4 regions of the Mesorhizobium sp. M1A.F.Ca.IN.020.04.1.1 genome follow, and region 1 is predicted to be linked to each of the others. Evidence: predicted binding sites of a transcription regulator. Region 1 holds the regulator's gene; each other region holds the start of a gene.

Region 1 (3,648 bases):
GAAGCCGACGCCGTTCCCGATGTCGATCTACGAGAACATCGCCTTCGGCGTCAGGCTGTATGAGAAGATCAGCAAGGCCGAGATGGACAATCGCGTCGAACAGGCGCTGAAGCGCGCCGCGCTGTGGAACGAGGTCAAGGACAAGCTCAACGCCAGTGGCCAGAGCCTTTCGGGCGGCCAGCAGCAGCGGCTCTGCATCGCCCGCACCGTGGCGGTGAAGCCGGAGGTCATCCTGCTCGACGAGCCGGCATCGGCGCTCGATCCGCTCTCGACCGCCAAGATCGAGGAGCTGATCGACGAGCTGCAGGCCGACTACACGATCGTGATCGTCACCCACAACATGCAGCAGGCAGCGCGCGTCTCGCGGCAGACGGCGTTCATGTATCTCGGCGAGCTGATCGAATTCGACCGGACCGAGAAGATCTTCACCTCGCCCCGCGAGAAGCGCACGCAGGACTACATCACCGGCCGCTTCGGCTGAGTTCATACGAGGACATAACCATGGCCCATACGGTCGCTTCCTTCGACGAGGATCTGAGGCAGATCAGCCAGCTTATCCGCGACATGGGCGATCTTGCCGGCTCGATGGTCGGCGCGTCGACCAAGGCTCTGCTGAATTCCGACAACGCGCTGGCGCAGCGCGTGGTCTCCGACGATGCCATCATGGACGCGCGCCAACGCGAGCTCGACGATCGCGCCGTCACGCTGATTGCCAAACGCCAGCCGATGGCCGACGACCTGCGCAGCGTCGTTGGCGCCATCCGCATGGCCGGCGATCTCGAGCGCATTGGCGACCTTGCCAAGAACATCGCTAAGCGCGTCGGCTCGGTCGGCGTCAGCGCCGCGCCGCGCGACCTTTCGCACTCCATCGATTCGATGGCGCAGCTGGTGCTGATCCAGGTGCAGGGCGTGATCGAGGAATACGCGGCCGGCGACGCCACGGCGCTCGCCAAGCTCCGCAACGACGACGAGCGCATCGACGTCAAATACACCGCCGTCTTCCGCGAGCTCCTGACCTACATGATGGAGGATCCGCGCAACATCACGGCTTGCACGCATCTGTTGTTCTGCGCCAAGAATCTGGAGCGCATCGGCGACCACGTCACCAACATCGCCGAGAACGCCTACTATGTGCTGACCGGCACGCAATTGCCCGCGAATCGTCCTAAGCAGGACGAGACGACGATGTCGGCGCCGGCGGCCTGACAGCGAAGGTGCCTGCTATATGATCGCGCCACGCATCATGGTGGTGGAGGACGAGGAACCGCTGGGGGTGCTGCTCCGCTACAACCTCGAATCCGAGGGCTATCAGGTCGAGGTGGTGACCCGCGGCGACGAGGCCGAGATCCGCCTGCAGGAGAATGTGCCCGACCTTCTGGTGCTCGACTGGATGGTGCCGGCGGTGTCCGGCATCGAGCTTTGCCGGCGCCTCAGGATGCGGCCCGAGACCGAACGCCTGCCGATCATCATGCTGACCGCGCGCGGCGAGGAAAGCGACCGGGTGCGCGGCCTCGCGACCGGCGCCGACGACTATCTGGTCAAGCCGTTCTCGACGCCGGAATTCATGGCCAGGGTCAAGGCGCTGCTGCGCCGCGCCAAGCCCGAGGTGCTGTCCAGCGTGCTCAAGGTCGGCGACATCGTCCTCGACCGCGAATCGCATCGCGTCTACCGCAAGAAGAGCGAGATCCGGCTCGGCCCGACCGAGTTCAGGCTGCTTGAATTCATGATGCGGCATCCCGGCCGGGTGTTCTCGCGCAGCCAGCTGCTCGACAATGTCTGGGGCGAGACGATCTATATCGACGAGCGCACCGTGGACGTGCATGTCGGACGCCTGCGCAAGGCGGTCAACAACGGCCGGATGCCGGACGTCATACGTACCATCCGTGGGGCGGGCTACGCGATCAGGGAAGATTAGATCCAGGGCATCGAAGGTCTGACGGGTTCTATCTGCGCTGGCGGGTTATCGAGACGCTGGTGCTTCGCCGTCCACGGGCGGAGCACGAAGCGTCGCGACGCGGCGCAGACCCGACGATCCACGCGACTTCGACGCGCCGCGGCGGTGCAGAAATTCTGCTCCGCTCATCCGACGATTGAGGTAATGGCATGGATTCCAGGGTCTCCGCGACGGAGCTTCGCTCCTGCTCCGCCCTGGAATGACGAAGCTGCGGGGCCTTCGCTAATCTCCGGCGTCTGCAGGACGCACAGAAGACAACGATCGCTATCGAAGCTGCTCAGGCCACGTTCTTGCCCGCTCTTGCCTGCACGCCCGGGGCGAAAATCTCCTGGTCGACGAAGGTCAGCGCGCGCACGGCGCAGCCTTCGCGGATCAGCGGCAATTCGTTCGGCTCGGTATCGAAGGAGATCGAGTTTGAATGCTGGCCTCCGGCGGTCTGGCCGATCGCCTCGCGCAGCGCCGGCTCGATCAGGTCAAAGGCGGCGGCGCTGACGCCGACCATGGCGACCGGCGCCGGGTCGATCAGCGCGAACAGGCTGCCAAGGCCGAAGCCCAGCGCCTCGCCGGCCCGGCGATAGGCCTCGCGCTCCGGGCCATCCGTCTCGCGCGCCTTGGCGGCGAGCGCCCGCATGTCGGCGTCGCCGACATCGACCGGCTCGGCGTCCTCGCTCATCTTCATGGCGCTGCGCCAGATGGCGTAGTTGCCGGCATAGGCCTCGACGCAGCCGCGGCGTCCGCAACGGCAAAGCGCGCCGCCCGGGCGATGGATCATGTGGCCGAACTCGCCGCCGGAAGAATGCGTGCCGGTGAACAGCTCGCCCTTCAGCACCAGGCCCATGCCGATGCCGTGCGAGAGCAGGATGGCGATGAAATTGTCGCGATAGCGGTCGGGATCGCGCCACTGCAGCGCCACCGCCATCATGTTGCAGTCGTTTTCCATGGTGGCCGGAATGCCGAATTCCTTTTCCAGGATGTCGGCGAAGGGAATGTCGGTCAGCGGCGTGATCGGCGACCATAGCATGGCGCGGGCATGGGAATCGGTGATGCCCTGGATGCCCATGGCGATGCGGGCGACGCTGCCGACGTCGAGGTCCGGGTCGTCCAACCGGCGCCGCACGATCGCCAAGCATTCGCCGATCAGCTCGTTGCGCGGCATGGTGAGGGTATCGAGGCGGCGCTGCTCCTCGGCGATGACCTGGCCCGCATAATCGATAACGGCGACCGAGAGGAAATTGAGCGACAGCACCACCGTCACCACCGCCGCCGCCTCAGGCTTGAGCGCGAGGCCCACCTGTGGCCGGCCGCGCTTCAGAGACGCGGTCTCGCTCGGCTTGCTCTCGGCCAAGACGCCTTCCTGGATCAGGTCGGAAGAGATCGCCGAAATGGTCGAATGGCTGAGCCCGGTGGTCGCGGCGATTTCCGTGCGCGACGGCTGGCCGGCCCGGCGCACGGCCGAGAGCACCATGGCGCGGTTGCGCCGGCGCAGATCGTCGTGGCGGATTCCGACCGACATTTTTGTCTCCTCCCAGTCAGCGCGGCCTCTCGATCATGCACAGGACTCGGCGACGCGCCAGATCGGTTCAGTCCCGCACGCCGGCACCCGAACCGTCCTGGTCTTACAAGTTTCGGTGGACCGGGCTGCGCCTCCTCCCGAACTGTTCCGCGATAGTGGCAGAAGCGGTCGGCACTGTCAT
Region 2 (3,648 bases), on a different contig from region 1:
CAGCTTGTCGAAATGGCGCCAGATCAGGTTGAAATTGAGCGTATAGCCCATGCGTCCGTCTCAATGGCCTGTGGTGACGATCCAGGATTCGTCACTGCAGGAGCCCGTGTCGAGGAGAACAGGCGGAAGGGCGCTTGTTGCGTCCCTCCGCCGGCTAAAGTCAGAAGGCTTCGTCAGATGACCGGGAAGCCCGGGTGGCGCGGCGGCGGCTCCTGGCCGAAATATTCCTTGAAGGCAGCGTCGTAGAGCGCCGTCTCGTGGCCGAACATGGCGATGGTGAAGGTCTGGTTGACGTAGGTCAGCCAGTCGAGGTCGCCCTGCCTGATGGCCGCGCCGTAAAGCATCGAATACCAGCTCTTGCCGGCGTCGAAGTATTTGTCCGGGTTGCGCGAGGCGAGCCAGCGCACGGTGGAGAGGTCGACCGCGGCGGCGTCGACACGCTTGGATTCCAGCGCCTGCAGCACGTTGGCCTGGGTGTCGATCTGCATGACCTGCGCCTGGGGCAGGGCAAAGTGCACCGAGTTTTCGGCATCGACATTCTGCAGGATCGAGATGCGCGTGGCGGAGCCGTTCGCCAGCAGCTTGTCGAAAGTCTTGTTCTCGGACCCCGGCAGCGTCAGCAGCGCGACGCCTTCGACATAGTAGGGGCGCGAGAAGTGGATCAGCTGCGAGCGCTGCCCCGTCATGGTCATGAACTGGATGGTGATATCGACCTTATTGGTGGTCACGTTCGGAATGCGCTGCGCCGGATCCTGCATGACGAATTCGACCTTCGTCGGGTCATCGAAAAGGCCCTTGGCGAGGATGCGCCCCATGGTGATGTCCATGCCGACCAGCTCGCCGGCATCGTTCTCGAAATGCCACGGCGCGTTGGTGCTGCCGGTGCCGACGATCAGCTTGCCGCGATCGAGCGCGGTCCGCAGCACGCTATCGGACGCGGCTTGCGCGGCGGCCTTCTCGGCGCTGACCGCGGTGAGCGCGCCGGCGGTGGCAAGTCCGGCCATTCCCAATTTCAGAAAATCACGTCTTCCGGATGTGTCGTTCACGGCGACCTCCTTTGGTGTGTGTTCCCCATGAATACACGCGTCAGCAATCGATATACGATTGTCTCTTACAAGAGACGTATGTATCCTGTACAAGACAGATACTAACACCGGGAATCGACAATGCAAGATGGCGAAGCGCTGACCGAGTGGCAGGCCGCAGGTTCGGACGAGGAGAGGCCCGCGAACTCTCGCGAGAAGGGTCTCAACCGCGCGCTGCACATTCTGGAGTTCCTGCATGCCACGCAGCGCGCGATCGGCATCGGCGAGCTGGCCAAGGGGCTCAACGCCCCCCGCTCGACGACTTACACGCTCGTTCGCGAGCTGGTCGGTGCCGGTCTCCTGGAGATGGCCGGCGACGGCAACCGCGTCTATTTCGGCAAGAAGCTTTACCTCTACGGAATGGCCTATATGCGCGGCAACGACCTCCTCAGGCGCGGACGGCAGGAGGTCGACACGCTGTCGCGCGAGACCGGCGAGACCTCGGAGCTGTGCATGCTGCAGAGCGGCCGCTACACGATCGTCCATTCGAGCCCGGGCACCAGGCCGTTCCGCATCAGCTCGGCCACCGGCCTGCAGATCCCGCTGCCTTGGACCGCGTCGGGCCGGCTGCTGCTCGCCGGCCTGGAACGCAGCCGGATCGAGGCGATGATCTCCCAGGACGACCTCGTGCTGCCGGATGGCCGCAAGATCGAGCTCGACGACTTCATCGACGACATCGCAAAAGCCCGCGTCACCGGCTATTGCGTGACGTCGGGCCTTGTCGACGCCTATACCAAATGCTTGGCGGCGCCGGTCTTTTCAGCGCCCGGGAAGATCGAGGCGACGATGTGCCTGGTGGTTCCGATCGACACGTCGGAAGATCGGACAGGCGAGCTGGTCGCGCTGCTGCGTGACCGCGCCGCGCGGCTTTCGATCCCCTAGCCGTCGAGCGAAGGAAGCTGCCGGTCAGGCGATGATGTCGGGGATGATGCGGTCTTCCAGCGCCATCAGCCGGTCCTTCAGCATCAGCTTCTTCTTCTTCATGCGCTGGATCTGCAGCGGGTCGCAACCCACGGCGATCATCGCATTGATGGCGGCGTCGAAATCGGCGTGTTCCTGTTTGAGCCGGGAATATTCGAGGCGTATCTCAGCCTGTTCCTGTTCGGACATTATCTACCGTCTGCGTATGCGTCGCCCAGGGATGGGCCTTTGGGCGGGGCCGGTGGGGTTTGTGACCGGCGCGCCGCTGATATCACATTTCACATTGTCGTGGAATGCTACCACGCGGCATTCGACATCGAGATTGGTTGGTGGCAAACTGTCATCGTGCCGTCACAGTTGCGACCTGCGGTGGACGTGCCTGAGACGGCTGCAATCGAGGAATCCATGAAAGGGAGAACCAATCATGTCTCTTGCATCCCATCTTGATGAGCTGCAGCGGAAGCACGGCGACATCGAGCGCGAGCTTATCGACGCGATGAATCATCCTTCGGTAGACGACCTCGAGATCGCCACTCTGAAGCGGCGCAAGCTGGCAATCAAGGACGAGATTGAAAAGCTGAAGGCGAAACCGACGGCACACTGAAACTCCTCTAGGCAGCATAAACCGCACCCGTCGGGTGCAACCCAACCGGTGGCAAGAATGCCGCCGGTACGGTGAGTTTACGCCTGAATTTCCCGAGTCTTCCCGGAATGCAACCGCAGCCCGATGTGGGCTGCTGAACCGCGCGGCCGCCAACCAAGCGCAGCCGATTTGCGGACCGTGGCTGTCACCGGCCATTGACAAGCCATCTTTGCTCCGCCACCTCATGCCCGGAACTTCCAGATGAAGGCGGCCGGCATGACCGGATATTTTTCTTCTCCTTTCCCGCGGCGCGCATCGGTCGGCGTCGATGTCGGCGGCGTGATGGTCGGCGGCGGCGCGCCGGTCGTCGTGCAGTCGATGACCAACACCGATACCGCCGACATCGATCAAACCGTTGCCCAGGTGGCGGCGCTGCATCGCGCCGGCTCGGAGATCGTGCGCATCACTGTCGACCGCGACGAGAGCGCCGCTGCCGTGCCGCGCATCCGTGATCGGCTGGCCCGGCTCGGCGTCAACGTGCCGCTGGTCGGCGACTTCCACTATATCGGTCACAAGCTGCTCGCCGATCACCCGGCCTGCGCCGAGGCGCTGGCGAAATACCGCATCAACCCCGGCAATGTCGGCTTCAAGGAAAAGAAGGACCGCCAGTTCGCCGCGATCGTCGAGATGGCGATCAGATACGACAAGCCGGTGCGCATCGGCGTCAACTGGGGCTCGCTCGACCAGGAGCTCTTGACCCGGCTGATGGATGACAACCAGGGCCGGGGCTCGCCGCTCACCGCCCAGGAAGTCACCCGCGAGGCGATCGTGCAGTCGGCGATCCTGTCGGCGGAGATGGCGGAAGAGATTGGGCTCGGCCGCGACAAGATCATCCTGTCGGCCAAGGTCAGCGGCGTGCAGGATCTGATCGCCGTCTATACCGAGCTTGCGACCCGCTCCAACCATGCGCTGCATCTCGGGCTGACCGAGGCCGGCATGGGCACCAAGGGCATCGTCGCTTCCTCGGCTGCCATGGGTATCCTCCTGCAGCAGGGCATC
Region 3 (3,648 bases), on a different contig from region 1:
CACGATCTCGCGCGTCACCTGAACATTTCGATCGGCACCGTGTCGCGCGCGCTGAACGGCCGCGCCGACGTCAATGCGGAGACGCGCCAGCGCGTGCTCGAGGCGGCCAGGAAGCTGAACTATTCGCCCAACCAGTCGGGCCGCAGCCTGCGCCAGGGCGCCACCCGCTCGATCGCCTTCATGCTGCAACCGCATCCCGGCGACCAGCAATATGGCGAGCCGTTCTTCATTCCGTTCCTGACCGGCCTGCAGGCGCGGCTCGCCGAGCATGAGTTGGATCTGATGGTCGTCATGGGCGAGCCCGGCCAGTATCAGCAGGAGCGGCTGCGCCGCGTGGTTGAGACGCGCCGGGCCGACGCGGTCGTGTTGGCCAATACACGGCGGGAAGACGATCGGATCGACTATCTGAGCAAGGCCGGCTTTCCCTTCGCCACGCTTGGCCGAAGTCAATCCGGCGGCGACACCTATCCTTCGCTCGATATCGATTTCGAGAGGGCGGGTGATGAAGCCGTCGACCGGCTGGTTGCGCGCGGCCACCGCCGCATAGCTGCCATCCGCCCTTCGCTTGATCTCAACTTCGGCTACCTGTTCCTCGACGGCTACCGCAAGGCTCTGAAGCGGCATGGCATCGAGGTCGACCCCGGCCTGATCGCCGACGGCTTCATCAACGAGACCGGCGGCTACCAGGTGACGCCGCGTGTGATGCTCTCCAAGGACCGGCCGACAGCCATCATCTTCAACAATGACGCGATGGCGCTCGGCGGCTGCAAGGCACTGGCCGAGATGGGCATCAGGCCCGGCCACGACATCGCGGTGATCGTCATCGTCGACACGCCGCTCTGCCGCTACTTCTCGCCGACGCTGACCGCCTTCCGTCCGGCGCTGGAGCCGATGGGCCGGCGGCTGGCCGAGATGCTGCTGGCGTCACTCCCGGCCCATGCCGGTCCGGAGGGGCCACGCACGATCCGCGAAGTCTGGCCGCTGGAGCTCGTCGCGCGCGAGAGCGATTGAGCACCTCTCCTTCTCCCCTTGCGGGAGAAGGTGTCGCCGAAGGCGACGGATGAGGGGTGCTCCAGAGAAAGCCAACGTCTCGCTCCGCTGGAACACCCCTCATCCGTCTCGACGCTGCGCGCCGATCCACCTTCTCCCACATGGGGAGAAGGAAGGAGCCCCACTCCTGTCACGCAAGTATCATGTTCGCGTCCTAGACCCGATGTGACACCATTCCGGCTCTGCTCGTCACATGGCGACATCATGAAGCACCTCAACCGAACCGTCGCGCTTGGCGCGGCAATCGCCCTGTTCACCGTGCTGAGCCCTGCGCTCGCCGAGGGTGTTGGCTATGTCAACAAGGGGCTGGTCGGCGTTGGCCGCATCCCCGCCAGCCAGAAGGACAAGTTCGGCGAGACCTTTGGTTCGGGCTCCGGCATGGCGATCGACGCCAAGAGCTGGGCGCGTGACGGCGCCGGCTACAAAGGCTCGCTCTGGCTGCTGCCGGACCGCGGCTACAACGTCGCCGGCACCACCGACTACCGGCCCCGCTTGAACACCATTGCAATCGAGCTGACCCCGACCGCTCCGGGTGCTGCGCCCGCCGCCGGCCAGGAACAGTCGGGCGTCAAGGCAACGCTCGTCGACACGATGCTCCTGACCGACGACAACGGCGCCGACGCCACCGGCCTCGATCCGCTCAACGGCGTGCGCCCCGCTGCCGGCGACATGCCGATCCTGCCGCAGGCCGACAACGGCAAGCTTTCGCTCGACGACGAGGCGGTCGTGCGCCTGCCCGACGGCATCATGTTCATTTCCGACGAATATGGCCCCAACATCTATCGCTTTTCGGCCGACGGCAGCCTGATGTCGGCGACGCAGCCGCCGGCGGCCCTGGTGCCGATGCGCCATGGCAAGCCGAACTTCGCTTCCGACAATCCTGGCCCGGGTGCCGCCGAGCCGGATCCCAAGGATCCCGAGACTGGCCGCCAGAACAATCAAGGCCTCGAAGGCATGTCGATGACGCCGGACGGCAAGTTCCTGATCGCCGTGCTGCAGTCGGCGCCGCGCCAGGATGGCGGCGATTCCGGCTCGACCCGCCGGAACACCCGCGCGCTGGTCTATGACGCCTCCGACCTCGCCCACCTCAAGCTGGCGCACGAATATGTCGTACCGCTGCCGGTGTTCAAGGACGCCAAGGGCAAGGCCAAGGTGGCCGCGCAGAGCGAGATCGTGGCGCTGTCCGACAAGAGCTTTTTGATGCTGGCACGCGACAGCGGCAACGGCCAGGGGCTGAAGGAGGCCGAGTCGGTCTACCGCAAGATCCAGATCGTCGACCTTTCCGCCGCCACCGATATCGCCAACGGCCCGTTCGACGCCGCCGACAAGCCGGTTGCGCCGAAAGGCGTGCTCGATCCGTCGGTGACGCCGGCCAAGCTCACCTCGTTCATCGACATCAACGACAAGGGCGAACTCGGCCGTTTCGGCTTGCACAACGGCGCGCCGAACGACAGGAACAACCTCTCGGAGAAGTGGGAGGCGATGTCGCTGGTGAGCGTGCTGGACCCGAAGCTGCCCGACGACTATTTCCTGTTCGTCGCCAACGACAACGACTTTCTCACCCAGGACGGCTTCCAGGTCGGTGCCCCGTACAAGGCCGAGGATGGCGCCGATGTCGACACCACCTTCCTGGTCTATCAGGTTACCCTGCCCGGCCTGTCGGGGAACAGTCTCGCCGCAAACTAGTTGCGATTACCTGGTTTACGCCGGACAGGCTGTTCGAGCGGCTCGTGGAAAAATAGCGGATTCTTACTCCCGCATCGCTTTCAGTTTTTCGGCCGCCGAGGCGGCAAGGTCGGCATAGCGCTCTTCCAGCCGCTCTGCGGCCTTGATGACGGGAAAGTCAGGGCCGAACTTCTCCAGCGCCAGGCGCAGCTTTTCCGCGAAGTCCGCCTGTTGCTCCAGTGCCGAAAACAGGGTCTTGACCTGCGCCTCGCTGATATCGGGGTTGGCGAGCATCTTCGGCACATCCCGGCCCATCTGTTCGCCGGTGGCGGTCTGCTCCTTCAGGATTCCGATCCAATCGGTCAATGCCGAACTCCTTTTCCGGCAGCATGCGCGGGGCAAGCTGCTGCGGTCCACCCATTGGCGGTACCGCCGTCGATCATTGCAGCGATCAAGGCTTGCCTCGCCCCTGACCGGCGTTAAGTTCGGCTCGACCCGGAATAAGGACATCAACCATGACCAGCGACGCCGAAATCCAGACCGCCCTGCCCGCTTTCGCCTCCGGCAATGTCGCCGTCATCACCGGCGGCGCCAGCGGCATAGGCCTGGCCGCCGCGAAGCGCTTCGCGGCCATGGGCATGAAGACCGTGCTTGCCGACATAGGCGGCGTGCGCCTCGACCAGGCCCGGCAGGCGGTCGCCGTCATTGCCGGGGACGATGCCGTTCTCCCTATCCCCACCGATGTCTCCAAGGCCGACGAAGTCGACCGGCTCGCGGAACTCACCTACGGTGCATTCGGTGCGGTTTCGGTGCTGATGAACAATGCCGGCGTCGGCAACAATCCCGGCAAGCCGTGGGAAAACCGTGAAGCCTGGAAACGGCTGCTGGACATCAATTTCTGGGGCGTCGTGCATGGTGTCGAGGCCTTTGCGC
Region 4 (3,648 bases), on a different contig from region 1:
TGGTGAAGCTGCGGCGATTGGCAAGCCCGGTTAGCGGATCGAAATGCGCCAGGCGAAGGATCTCCTGCTCGGCCTTCTTGCGCTCGCGCATGTCGCGGACGGCGACGACGTCGTGAGGCTTGCCGCAATAGTCGATGCTGCGGGCGATCAGCTCGACCGGAATGCGGGTGCCGTCCTGGCTGCGCAGCTCGGCTTCCTGCGCCTGACCGCTGCCGCCGGCGATGGCTGAGGCAACGCGTTCGCCGAAGAGGTCGCTGAGCGTCATCACGTTCAGCGTGCCGGGCGCGATGCCGCTCAGCGCCGCGATGCTGTCGTTGGCGCTGACGATGCGGCTGCCGTCGCAAACGATCAGCCCCTCGACCGCCGCGTTGGCCAGGCCGTGCATGCGCTGCGCTTCCGCCTGATGCCGGCGGAACCGCAGGTCGATGCGGAGCGCCGCGGCCGAGAGCACCAGAATGACCAGGCTTGCCGCCGCAGCGGCAAAGGCTTGCGACATCGGCGCGATGGTGAATTTTGAGATCTCTATCGAGGAGTCCGGATAGATCGAGACCGCCGCCATGGCGATAAAATGCAGTGTGCAGATGGCCAGTGTGAGCAAGACGGCGGCAGCGATCGTCGTAAGCGTCGACGGGCGGCAAAGCACGACGAGCAGCGAAAGCGCGGCAAGCGTGACGCCCGCCGCCAGCGAAAGAGCGACGAGCAGCTCGTTCCAGACGATCCTGCCCTGGACCTCGAACGCCGCCATGCCGGTATAGTGCATCACGGCGATGCCGACGCCGAGCACGGCGCCGCCGACAAGATAGTGATCAATGCCGCCGCGGATGGTGGCGATCCACATTCCGGCCGCTGTCAGAACTACGGAGGCGGCCAGCGAAAGCGCGGAAAGCTCCGCGTTATAGGCGTTGGGTATTCCCGGCGTGAAGGCGATCATGGCGACGAAATGCGTCGCCCAGATACCGAATCCGGTCGCCGTGGCTGCAATCAACAGCCATGCGTAGCGATTTCGACTGGTCGATTGCTCGACATGGTGAAGAAGATTGACCGCCGAGAAAGAGGAAATTCCGCAGATGAGCGCCGCAAGTGCGACCAACCTCAGATCGTGCTCGTGCACGATGCAATTATAGACGGTCAACATTTGGCCCCACCTGATCTTCCCGCATCAATCAAGTTAAGATTGCTTAAGGCCCGACGGCTGAAGAATCGATTAGTGGACCTGCAACCGACGCGTGTGCCTCAGGTTGTAAAGGACGGATAAGGTTGGGCCGGCTGTCGCAATACGATGGTTGGAGTCGCTCAAATCCTAAGCCGGCAAGCAATCTGCCCGGCCGTGACCGATGCACGTTAATTTAGGATCAGATGATGTTCATCGACGCATAACAAAACCGTTGTCCGATTGTCATGCGCAACACATACTGGTTCTGCGGAAGCCCCCCTTTCGCCAATCACAACGGGAGATGAAAACATGAAGCTCTTCGGCTTCGCGGCAGGTGTTGCCGCTACCTTGACCCTGCTTTCCACCACGTCCGCTTTCGCTGTCACGCAGATCAGCTGGTGGCATGCGATGACGGGCGCCAATGCGGAAGTCGTCGACAAGATCTCGAAGGACTTCAACGCCAGCCAAAGCGACTACCAGATCGTTCCGGTCTTCAAGGGCACCTATCCCGAGACGCTGAATGCAGGCATCGCCGCGTTCCGCGCCGGCCAGGCGCCGGACATCATCCAGGTGTTCGATGTCGGCACCGGCGTCATGATGGCGGCCGAGAGCGCGATCAAACCCGTGGCCGAAGTTTTGACGGGCGCGGGGATGACGTTCGATAAGAGCCAGTATCTGCCCGGCATTGTCGGCTACTATTCGAAGCCGGACGGCACCATGTTGTCTTTCCCTTACAATTCCTCCTCGCCGATCCTCTACTACAACAAGGACATCTTTCAGAAGGCCGGCCTCGACGTGAACAACCCGCCTAAGACCTGGAACGAGGTCTGGGAAGCGGCGAAGAAGATCAAGGCGAGCGGCGCGGCCCCTTGCGGCTACACCTCGACCTGGCTGACCTGGATCCATCTGGAAAATTTTGCCGCCTGGAATAATGTTTCCTGGGCGACCCAGCAGAACGGACTGGCCGGCGGCGACGTCGAGCTCAAGATCAATGCGCCGATTTTCGTCAACCACTTTCAGGCGCTGGCTGACCTCGCCAAGGATGGCACTTTCAAATATGGCGGGCGAACCTCCGAAGCCAAGCAGATCTTCCTCGCCGGAGAATGCGGCATTTTTACCGAGTCGTCGGGCGGGCTCGGCGATATCGTCAAGTCGGGTATGAACTACGGCATCGGCCAACTGCCGTATGACAGCGATGCCAAGGGTGCGCCGCAGAACACGACCCCCGGCGGCGCAAGCCTCTGGGTTTTCAGCGGCAAATCCGATGCGGAGTACAAGGGCGTCGCGGCCTTCTTCGCCTATCTCTCCAAGACCGAGGTGCAGGAATATCTGCACCAGAAGTCGGGCTACCTGCCGGTGACGCTGGCAGCCTATGAGGCGACCAAGAAGTCCGGCTTCTACGACAAGAACCCGGGCCGCGAGACACCGATCCTGCAGATGACCGGCAAGGCGCCGACCGAAAATTCGAAGGGTGTGCGCCTGCCCAACCTGCCTCAGGTGCGCGATATCCAGAACGAGGAGTTCGAGAAGATGCTGGCCGGCCAGGAAACGGCCCAGCAGGCGCTCGACAATGCCGTCTCGCGCGGCAACGCGGCGATCAAGGACGCGTTGGGCAACTAAACCTGGCCGAGGATGAAACGTCGCCCGCGCGGATCGGCGCGGGCGATCCTTGCTTGACGAGGAAACCAAGCTGACCCCGCGCGTCGTTTTCCCCAACAAAGTCCTGCCTTACCTGCTTGTGGCGCCGCAACTCGCCATAACACTGGTTTTCTTCTATTGGCCGGCCGGGCAGGCGCTCTACCAGTCCATGCTCAGGCAGGATCCATTCGGGCTAAAGAGCAAGTTCGTCTGGTTTGCCAATTTCCGCAAAGTGCTTGCCGATCCGGCCTATCTCAACTCGATCAAGGTAACGGTGGTATTTTCGCTTGCGACCGCAATCGTGGCGATGGCAGTGGCGTTGCTGCTTGCCGTAATGGCGGAAAAAGTGGTGCGCGGGAAAGCGCTCTACCGCACACTGATGATCTGGCCCTATGCGGTGGCGCCGGCGATCGCCGGCATGTTGTGGCTGTTCCTGTTCAACCCTTCGATCGGCTCGCTATCCTACGTGCTGAGAAGTCTCGGCATAGCCTGGGATCCGTTGCTCAACGGCAGTCACGCCATGATCCTTTTGGTTTCCGCCGCAGCATGGAAGCAGATCAGCTACAATTTCCTGTTCTTCGTCGCCGGGCTGCAGGCGGTGCCGAAGACGCTGATCGAGGCGGCGGCGATGGACGGCGCTCGCGAGACCAAGCGTTTCTGGACCATCATCTTCCCGCTGCTCGCGCCGACGACCTTCTTCCTGCTGGTCGTCAACACTGTCTATGCCCTGTTCGACACGTTCGGCATCGTCCATGCCGTCACCGGCGGCGGACCGGGCAAGACCACCGAGACGTTGGTCTACAAGGTCTACAATGACGGCTTCGTCAACCTGATCCTCGGCGACTCGGCGGCGCAGT

What was found. The regulator PhoB, encoded in region 1, activates phosphate uptake and scavenging genes when phosphate is short. The targets are predictions, from matches to a motif close to TGTCATNNANCTGTCAT.
Region 2: a site for PhoB is predicted at 2,345-2,361, ahead of EOA49_RS09555 (YdcH family protein). Genes of this name have one in related genera too.
Region 3: a site for PhoB is predicted at 1,179-1,195, ahead of EOA49_RS23710 (esterase-like activity of phytase family protein). Genes of this name have one in related genera too.
Region 4: a site for PhoB is predicted at 1,384-1,400, ahead of ugpB (sn-glycerol-3-phosphate ABC transporter substrate-binding protein UgpB). Genes of this name have one in related genera too.

Annotation. Positions count from the first base shown of each region.
Region 1 covers NZ_RZSN01000005.1:39,200-42,847, reverse strand. The annotation lists gene pstB (phosphate ABC transporter ATP-binding protein PstB) at 1-481, shown strand, start outside; gene phoU (phosphate signaling complex protein PhoU) at 502-1,206, shown strand; gene phoB (phosphate regulon transcriptional regulator PhoB) at 1,226-1,915, shown strand; gene EOA49_RS02560 (ROK family transcriptional regulator) at 2,232-3,467, opposite strand.
Region 2 covers NZ_RZSN01000031.1:32,069-35,716, forward strand. The annotation lists gene EOA49_RS09535 (amino acid ABC transporter permease) at 1-51, opposite strand, end outside; gene EOA49_RS09540 (transporter substrate-binding domain-containing protein) at 174-1,004, opposite strand; gene EOA49_RS09545 (IclR family transcriptional regulator) at 1,167-1,967, shown strand; gene EOA49_RS09550 (DUF465 domain-containing protein) at 1,992-2,195, opposite strand; gene EOA49_RS09555 (YdcH family protein) at 2,431-2,610, shown strand; gene ispG (flavodoxin-dependent (E)-4-hydroxy-3-methylbut-2-enyl-diphosphate synthase) at 2,866-3,648, shown strand, end outside.
Region 3 covers NZ_RZSN01000142.1:7,081-10,728, forward strand. The annotation lists gene EOA49_RS23705 (LacI family DNA-binding transcriptional regulator) at 1-1,011, shown strand, start outside; gene EOA49_RS23710 (esterase-like activity of phytase family protein) at 1,255-2,736, shown strand; gene EOA49_RS23715 (hypothetical protein) at 2,800-3,081, opposite strand; gene EOA49_RS23720 (SDR family NAD(P)-dependent oxidoreductase) at 3,231-3,648, shown strand, end outside.
Region 4 covers NZ_RZSN01000003.1:31,159-34,806, forward strand. The annotation lists gene EOA49_RS01695 (EAL domain-containing protein) at 1-1,135, opposite strand, end outside; gene ugpB (sn-glycerol-3-phosphate ABC transporter substrate-binding protein UgpB) at 1,463-2,773, shown strand; gene ugpA (sn-glycerol-3-phosphate ABC transporter permease UgpA) at 2,844-3,648, shown strand, end outside.